Regions from separate parts of the Priestia sp. SB1 genome, predicted to be linked through region 3. Evidence: riboswitches for the same ligand, from Rfam matches in the RefSeq annotation. Region 3 holds a riboswitch; each other region holds the start of a gene.

Region 1 (2,207 bases), on a different contig from region 3:
CGTTTGTCATTTTCCCGCTCCTTTTAACGTTGATGTACTCTTGCATATGATTCAATATCCTGTCCAGATAAAAGATGAAGCTGATTTAACAGCTCAATTTGAAAGCTCCCCGGCCCTTCTTCACCTTTTTTCGCTGCGGCGATTTCACCTGCCACTCCGTAAAAACTTAAAGCAGCAACACTTGCCTCGACATATTCTTTTTCTACAGCCGCGAAAGCTCCTATAATTGATGTCAGCAGACATCCAGTACCCGTCACCTTCGTAAATAACGGGTGACCGTTGTCTACTGTATACGTTGTGTTTCCATCGGTGATCACATCTTGTTTCCCCGTAATAACAATCACTGTATCTAATTTGTTCGCTGCTTTCTCAGCAAGTTCAATGACGTCTCCTTGCCCTTCTAATGAATCAACGCCTTTAATGAGCCATGACTCGCCTACTACATTCGCAACTTCAGCAGCGTTACCGCGAATAACGGCAATATTTAATTCTTCTACAAGCTGACGTGCCACTTCTGTACGAAACGGTGTCGCTCCGGCTCCTACAGGATCGAAAATAACCGGCACGCCGTTTTCATTTGCTGATTTTCCTGCTATTCTCATCGCTTCTACTTCTTGAGCCGTCAGTGTACCCATATTTAAGACAAGCGCTCCGGCGATTCGAGCCATATCAGCCACTTCTTCCTTCGCATAAGCCATAACAGGTGACGCTCCTATGGCAAGCAGTCCATTTGCTGTAAAATTGGTTACCACAACATTCGTAATATTATGAACAAGCGGACTTGTATCTCTTACTTTTTCTAATTGAGCTGAAATTTTACTAATATCCATGTTCTCTCACTCTTTTCATTTAGTTTTAACACTGCAAAAAAAAGACAAAAAAGCACCTTGCATGCGCAAAGTGCTTTGGTATGTACTCACATTCCCTGCGCTGGCATTATCCAACAGGTTCAAATGGTCAACAGGCGCCCCTGTACTCTCAGCCTGCCCCGCGCAAGCTCCCATACTATTTATTACTACGTTTAAAGTTTACTATTAACTTTTTTTATTTGCAACCATTTCACTGTTTTGCCCATAAAATAAAGCTTCGTTATAGGCTGAGTGGTGTTGTAAATCTTACAGCTTTACTAAAAGCATCATTAAAAGACCTCCAGTAAACTACTGGAGGTCTTCTATCTCCTAAAAATTCTATTATTTCTCTTGAATCGCTTGATTTCTCACAGCTGTTTTTCGGTCCTTCCCTGCTCTTAAAGATAAAAGAAAACAAAGCAGCAGTACAAGTGCAGCTGATACGTACGGATAATTAACGTTTATATCAAAGAGAAAGCCTGCGACAACGGGTCCAATAATATTCCCAAGACTTGTATAAGCAGAATTTAGTCCGGCTACATACCCTTGGTCGTCTTGTGCCATCATCGACATTTGCGTGCTTATTGCCGGACGTAAAATATCTGTTGCTAAAAAGACGATAAATGTTACAACAATAATAAGCCAGTACGTGTGCACAAATAGCGTAAGTAAAATAAAAAGTCCCGTCATCATCAAGCAAAACGAAATGACTCTTTTTTCACCGAACTTATTTAAAATCCAGCCAAAAATCGTAACCTGCACAACAGCCCCTGCAATAGAGCCAAACGTAATAACAAACGCAATATCTTTTGGCGTAAAGCTAAATTTATGATCAACAAATAGTGAAAAGATCGTTTCATAATTGGATAATCCAAACGATGTCACAAAAACGATAATTAAACTTAAAAAATAAGGTTCTTTGTAGGAATTCATAAGCTGCAGTAGCAGCCGATCTTCTTTTGGATTCTCATTGTTTGAAACAGCATGATCTTGTACAGGACGAGACTCCGGCAAAACAAAAAGCGTAATCACTGCAGCCAAGCCTCCTGCTACTGCGGCCATGTAAAACGGCACGCGCATGCCGTATTCAGCTAAAAAGCCTCCAATACCGGGCCCGATAATAAATCCTGTTGTAATCGCTGCCGTCACATAGCCCATTCCTTTAGCGCGTTCTTTAGCAGACGTCACGTCCGCTGTATAGGCCATAACAGCAGGCATAATAAGCGCGGCCCCGACCCCACCTAGCATTCTGGATACAAATAATAAAAGAGGTGTACTCACTGAACCAAAGAACCATTCAGACAGGGCAAAAACAATCATTCCCGCTACAATAATTTTCTTTCTCCCTAACGAATCGGA
Region 2 (2,207 bases), on a different contig from region 3:
CATGGATCTGCTTTTGCAATAGCTATAATATATTCTTCCACTTCTTTTGATACTTGGTCGTACGATTCATTAGGATAATAGTGAACGGTGATCCACAGCCTGCATTCATCTGCAATAAAAGCAGCATGTCTTCCGCCTTCGATTACTGCTGGATTAATCGTATTTGTCCCTGGCAAAAATCCTGGATAGCTCTTTGTAACAGCCCAGTGACGCTCCAATTCTTGTAGCCCTCCGATCACTTTTGCCATCTTTTCAATAGCGCTTGCGGCTAACAGCCCTCCTCCAGCATGAATCATACTTCGGCGTGTACCGTCATGATAGGTTTTACTGCTTTTTATCGTAATCCATCCCGTGATCACTCCGCCTTGACCTTGAATATGTAAATCACTTGTATCGACTACAAGCGCAAAATCAGCTGTATACCCTTTCTGACAGCATTGCAGCGTACCTGCCTCTCCTACTTCTTCTCCTACAACGGATTCAAAAATCAAGTCTCCTGGCAGCTCGATTCCTGTTTCTGTTAAAAGCTGAACTGCAAATAATGCTCCCGCCAAACCGCCTTTCATATCAGCAACTCCGCGTCCAATTATCATATTGTCTTTCACAACAGCTTCAAACGGATTGGTTTCCCAATTTTCATTTTCTTGTACCTCAGCAACATCCATATGGCCGTTAATAATCAAGCTTTGATAGTCAGCCGATTTTTGTCCTTTTAACGTTCCCACTACGATAGGGTCGTTAGAATATAAGTCCCACATATCAATGGAAAAACCGCAGTTTTTAAGAAAATCCGCTACGTACAGCTGCGCTTCATGAGAATTTCGTGCAGGAGGCGCTGGCGTTTTATACGAAACAAGCGTTGTTAATAACTGGATTAACTCTCCTTTGCGCTCCTCTACCTGTTTGACAAGCAAATCAATTGTTTCTTTCATGTATGACACCTTCCTTTACGCATAAAAAAACACTTCTTTCGCAGGAAAGAAGTGTTTTTGTTTATGTACACAAAATTATTATAACGAGTTCGTAAGGAAATCCCATACAAAACATCCATTACAATACCTCTTTCCTACGCTAGTATTACCTAGTTCAGGTTATAAGGGTTAAGACTTATCGTCTCTCTCAGCTTCGAAAGCACCCCTAGTGGTGTTGTATCTCTATGAAATTAATCTATTATCATATGTTTACCTGTAATAGTTTTATCATAGTAAAGCGTTTTATTCAATAGAAAGGTTCATGATATGGTAATGAAAATAGTTTCCTTTTTAGTAGTAAAAGAAAAAGCACACACCTTTTTCATGCAGTGTGTGCTCTTTGTTTTTGTGACATTACTAGTTAGCTATTGGCTTCTTTAAAAATACACCGTTTTTTCCTTCAGACAGTAATAAGCTCAAGCTTTTGCCCCGGTCTCACTAATGAAAGCAGCTCGTGATCTTCTTCTATTACATACCCAATCACATTCACATTAGCATTTGCAGACAAATTCCTTTTAGCTATTTGAACCTCTCCTCTATAACGTCCGTAGCCATCATTGTCCATTGTAATTGCTCCGATTCTGCGTTCTACTGTATGAAATGGCAGCACTGGTTTTACAGATCGTGTATCAACCAATCGCAGAACGTCTCTTGATACATCCGGACGCACGCTGTACGTTCCCTGTATATGAGGTGAACGAATGCGTAGCGGAATAATGCGGTTTTCTTGATATTGAACTAAACGTTTTAATAAATTTGAACTGGCGTATGGATCTCCAATATAAACCTCCGTTACTCCGCATCCGTATAAATCTACTGCAGAGGTAAAAGGACATTTATTACGGTCTTTTTCTCTAGTAGGAAGTCCTTGATAAATAGGTCCTCTCTTTTCGCCTTCTCCAGGAATATAAGCACAAACTGGAATACGAAGTTCATTAAATAAATCTGTCTGCTGTTGAAAAAACGTTTCTTCAAGCCCTGTTTCAGGCCGCGGATAAAAATTATGCCAAGCAAGCAGCTGATGATGATGAAGACCTGCAGATAATAGCGCTTCTATTTCTAGTTTTGACACTGTACTTGCATTAAGGGCAATATAAAACTCATCCGCAAGTAAAATCGTTTCTTCTACGCTAAAGCCATCGTCTAGTCTAATACCTGATACGCCAAGTGAAGATAGAGTCATAAGGCTTTCGATACCTAAATGAACCGGTGTATGCTTAGATACATCTGCATACA
Region 3 (2,207 bases):
CACAATAATCATATGCCCAGTTGACGAAACGGGAGCAAACTCTGTTAAACCTTCTACAATCCCTAAAATGATTGCTACAATAATTTCCCACATAAAGCTATGTACCTTGCCTTTCTTTCAAATTAATAAGCTTATCGCTTCGTTTTACATGCTCAACTATTTTCCTATTTTGACACTTGCTTTTTTATCATAATTGTTAAAACTATGAAATACAATGTGTATTTGCAAAAAGATAAGAATCTTTAATAATTTGTAATAAAAAGCTTACATGCTACAACCAAAAAACAAGATATCAGCTTTTATTTATTTTAAAAAGCAGTTACTATGTTCAGTATAAATTCTGGTCCCTTAGCTAAAAATGAATCATCTAGACTATTTTTCTTTAGTGTGAAAAAATGACTAAATCATTATGTTTTTTCCATCCCCCCTTACTGTCATCTATCATTTTAATCCAATAGGGCTGACTTATACGACATATCCCCTAAGTAATTTGAAACTTTTTTCTCTCTTTTCTCGTATATAGTAGTATCTTTTTTAGGAGGCTTTTTACTATGAATGGAAATGTACGTACAATGAAATGGGTCACTGCTGGGTATGAAGCCTTGCTGGGAATTCCTTTAATTGGCGCGGGGATTGTTATGGGCTTTAGCTATACTCCTCTTTTTATTGGATTTATTCTTCATGCTATCACACTCATTTTAGCTAATAGACGAGGGTTATCTGCTTATGGAAACATACTAGGGCTTGTTACCTCACTGGTTGCTTGGATTCCATTTTTGGGATTTATCATGCATATTATTACAGCTATTGTGATTGCAATCGATGCTGCTAGACAACGCTAATTGTCTAGCTTTTTTTATTTAAGGGTTGATTTTTTACCGAATGATGGTAAACTTAAGCCGTAAATTGAATAATTTGAATGTTATTTCTACTAGGGGTGTCTGATAGCTCAGACTGAGAGAAGAGTGCAATAAAACTCTTTAACCCTTTGAACCTGATTTGGGTTATACCAGCGGAGGGAAGTAGTCTTGAAAAGAATAGTATATGTTTATTCTTTTTTTGCCTATTCCATCGGGTTCTGTCTATCACAGAACCCGATTTTTTTATGGTTCGGTATAGCTACACTTTATGCGAAACCGGAGGAATATGTAATGTCAAAACAAAATGTATCAGTTTCTATGAAAAAGCCTTTTCCAAACAGTCACAAAGTATATGTCCAAGGATCCAGACAAGACCTTAAAGTGCCTATGCGCGAAATTCATCAGTCTCCTACTACAGGGTCTTTTGGTGAAGAAGAAAATTGTCCCGTACGTGTGTACGACACGAGCGGTGTTTATACAGATCCCTCTTATGAAATTAATTTACAAAAAGGATTACCGGCTCTGCGCGAAAAGTGGATTGCAGAACGAAACGATGTAGAAACATATCAAGGCCGTACGGTTCAGCCACAGGATAACGGTTATTATGATGGTGATCCAAGAGATCAGTACGAGCGCTTTATTATTAATCGTTTACCTTTGCGCGCGAAAAAAAATCAAAATGTAACGCAAATGCACTATGCGAAAAAAGGAATCATCACGCCCGAAATGGAATTTATCGCTATTCGCGAACAGATGGATCCTGAAGTTGTGCGTGAAGAAGTAGCAAGAGGACGTGCAATTATCCCTAATAATATCAATCACCCTGAGAGCGAACCGATGATTATCGGCCGCAAATTCCATGTAAAAATTAATGCTAATATCGGAAATTCAGCTATTCGTTCAGCTATTGAAGATGAAGTAGAAAAAATGACATGGGCAACGCGTTGGGGAGCCGATACAATTATGGATCTATCAACAGGAAAGGATATTCACACAACACGCGAATGGATTATCCGCAACTCGCCTGTTCCTGTAGGGACCGTTCCTATTTACCAAGCGCTTGAAAAAGTAAAAGGCGTAGCAGAAGATCTAACGTGGGAAGCATACCGTGATACATTAATTGAACAAGCAGAACAAGGTGTTGATTACTTTACTATTCACGCAGGTGTTCTTTTACGTTATATTCCTCTGACAGCGAAACGTACGACAGGTATTGTTTCACGCGGAGGATCCATCTTGGCGCAGTGGTGTTTAGCTCATCATGAAGAGAACTTTTTATATACTCGCTTTGAAGAAATCTGTGAAATCTGTAAAGCATACGATATTGCTATTTCGCTTGGCGATGGG
Region 4 (2,207 bases), on a different contig from region 3:
TGTATAGATGGAACTTGCATACGTTACGCGACGATCAATAATTTGACAGCCTGGCAGCGTAAACTGATTTTGTTGATTTGCTATTAACAGTTTGCTTACAATCAGTTTTGTTGTGCTTGTTCCAATATCTAAACCTATGCTCGTGATCCATTTCTGTAGCATACGATCAATCCTTTATCTCGTTTGAATATGTTGACTATCATAAAACAGTTTTTTGAATATTTCACTAACTATGTTATCAAACCTGACACACTTTTGTGTAAACAAAGGTGACAAATAAGAAAAAAGACTAAATCTTGGCAGATTTAGTCTTTTTTCTTATGATGAGTGTGATTTAGTTACAATCATTCTTGATGCCGATGGAATTAACAATGAAAGGATAATTAGACATGATAGCAACGACCCAATCATCGAAATCCCATTTATCGAGAAAGAATACCATAGAACAGGCATTCCTTTTGGTGCAGCAAATCCCCAAAATATTAAACCGGCAATAAAATGGCAAAAATAACGAGCAAAACTTCCTATAATTAAAGATAAGATAATAAAAAAGAAAGCTTTTGATCTTTGATTATTAGCTAAATATCCTTTAATAGAACTAGAGAAAATCCCGCCAAATCCAATAAAGGTAACAGCGATAATATACTCTATAAAAGCTTGCAACGGGGTTAAAATATACGCATTTCCTAAAGCTAGTTGTAATATTCCCCATAGAAATCCAGATAAAGCTCCTCCTTTAACTCCCCATCGAAAACACATAATAAAGATAGGAACCATAGAGAACGAAATGCTTACACCTATTGCAATTTTTATAGAAGGTAAAAGATCAATCAAAAAAGCCAATGCTGCAAAAATAGCTATTTCAATTTTAGCCTGTAAAGGTAATGCTTTATTCACGTTTCTCACTCCTGTTTTTGAATCATTCATATCAAACGGTTTACACAGGAGTAAGCAAATATATGCTACTATTCCCACATTCCTACGCTAGCGTTAACTAACAGGTTCGAAGGGTCTGAACATTTCGTTCACTCTCAGCACGGCGGCTCCCCCTGTGGTACGTTTGGATATTTATGTAGTATAAAGACAATGTTTATTATACCATACGTAACAAAATAGATTCGAGAGATTTCAAAGATGTTTCTATTTTCTGAATCTATTTTTTATAATGACAATCGTTTTAGTATTTGTTATACTTCTTTTATGTCAATTGAATATAAAAAACCCTCATCCTAATCGATGAGGTAGAGGTCGCAGTTTTTAATAGTAAAGTAACGGAAATGCAGAGAACATTGAGGATGTTGCTTGAAAGGAAAAATTGCCGAAGTTTAAATCACTTCTCGGTTGATTTAAGCTGGGGCTGTCTCCGAACAGGAACAGAACTGTCACATCATGCGAGTGATGTGAAGAGCTATCTTCACGGAAGGTTGACGCGGTTTTCAGATTTAAAAGCGCGCACATATACTGCGGGCTTTTTTTATGTTATCCCGTCTCTTTCCGTACATTCGAAAGGAGTATTTATCTATGCAAGAGCAGCAAGAATTAAAACGTGGGTTGAAATCTCGCCACTTAACGATGATTTCATTAGGAGGAGCCATCGGAACCGGCTTATTCCTAGCAAGTGGTGGAGCAATTCACACAGCAGGACCTGGGGGAGCGCTTTTAGCTTACGCTATTATTGGCGTAATGGTTTACTTTTTGATGACCAGCCTAGCAGAGCTCGCAGCTTATATGCCTGAAGCTGGTTCATTTAGTACGTATGCGTCTCGTTTTGTAGATCCATCCTTTGGTTTCGCTCTCGGCTGGAACTACTGGTATAACTGGGCTATTACGATTGCAGCTGAATTATCCGCTGGAGCCCTTATTATGAAATTTTGGTTCCCGAACTCTTCTTCTATTTTATGGAGTGCCCTGTTTTTATTAATTATGTTTGGGCTTAACTACCTTTCTGTAAAAGGATTTGGTGAATCTGAATTTTGGTTTTCGTTAATTAAAGTAGTAACGGTTATTATCTTTTTAGTTATTGGTATTATGATGATTTTTGGTATCTTTAACAATGAAGCACCAGGTTTTAAAAACTTCACGCTTGGTGATGGACCGATTCACGGTGGATTCTTCACTGTACTAGGTATCTTTATGGCAGCTGGTTTTTCATTCCAAGGAACAGAGTTGCTTGGAGTCGCAGCTGGAGAAAGTGAAGATCCGGAAAA

What was found. A riboswitch is a leader RNA that binds a small molecule or an ion and turns the genes downstream of it on or off. The one in region 3 is predicted to bind thiamine pyrophosphate.
Region 1: linked by a shared signal. The riboswitch ahead of thiM (hydroxyethylthiazole kinase) and the one ahead of thiC (phosphomethylpyrimidine synthase ThiC) in region 3 are both predicted to bind thiamine pyrophosphate.
Region 2: linked by a shared signal. The riboswitch ahead of WKH56_RS13790 (acetylornithine deacetylase) and the one ahead of thiC (phosphomethylpyrimidine synthase ThiC) in region 3 are both predicted to bind thiamine pyrophosphate.
Region 4: linked by a shared signal. The riboswitch ahead of thiT (energy-coupled thiamine transporter ThiT) and the one ahead of thiC (phosphomethylpyrimidine synthase ThiC) in region 3 are both predicted to bind thiamine pyrophosphate.

What each region holds. Positions count from the first base shown of each region.
Region 1 is NZ_JBBJSS010000004.1:533,901-536,107, forward strand. Features, by position in the region: gene thiE (thiamine phosphate synthase) at 1-10, opposite strand, end outside; gene thiM (hydroxyethylthiazole kinase) at 24-830, opposite strand; TPP riboswitch at 906-1,014, opposite strand; gene WKH56_RS17890 (MFS transporter) at 1,191-2,207, opposite strand, start outside.
Region 2 is NZ_JBBJSS010000003.1:641,090-643,296, forward strand. Features, by position in the region: gene WKH56_RS13790 (acetylornithine deacetylase) at 1-932, opposite strand, end outside; TPP riboswitch at 1,047-1,149, opposite strand; gene WKH56_RS13795 (MupG family TIM beta-alpha barrel fold protein) at 1,372-2,207, opposite strand, start outside.
Region 3 is NZ_JBBJSS010000020.1:12,279-14,485, reverse strand. Features, by position in the region: gene WKH56_RS34220 (undecaprenyl-diphosphate phosphatase) at 1-93, opposite strand, end outside; gene WKH56_RS34215 (hypothetical protein) at 552-842, shown strand; TPP riboswitch at 924-1,038, shown strand; gene thiC (phosphomethylpyrimidine synthase ThiC) at 1,152-2,207, shown strand, end outside.
Region 4 is NZ_JBBJSS010000004.1:129,598-131,804, reverse strand. Features, by position in the region: gene WKH56_RS15810 (ethanolamine ammonia-lyase reactivating factor EutA) at 1-162, opposite strand, end outside; gene thiT (energy-coupled thiamine transporter ThiT) at 319-927, opposite strand; TPP riboswitch at 960-1,060, opposite strand; lysine riboswitch at 1,235-1,419, shown strand; gene WKH56_RS15800 (amino acid permease) at 1,522-2,207, shown strand, end outside.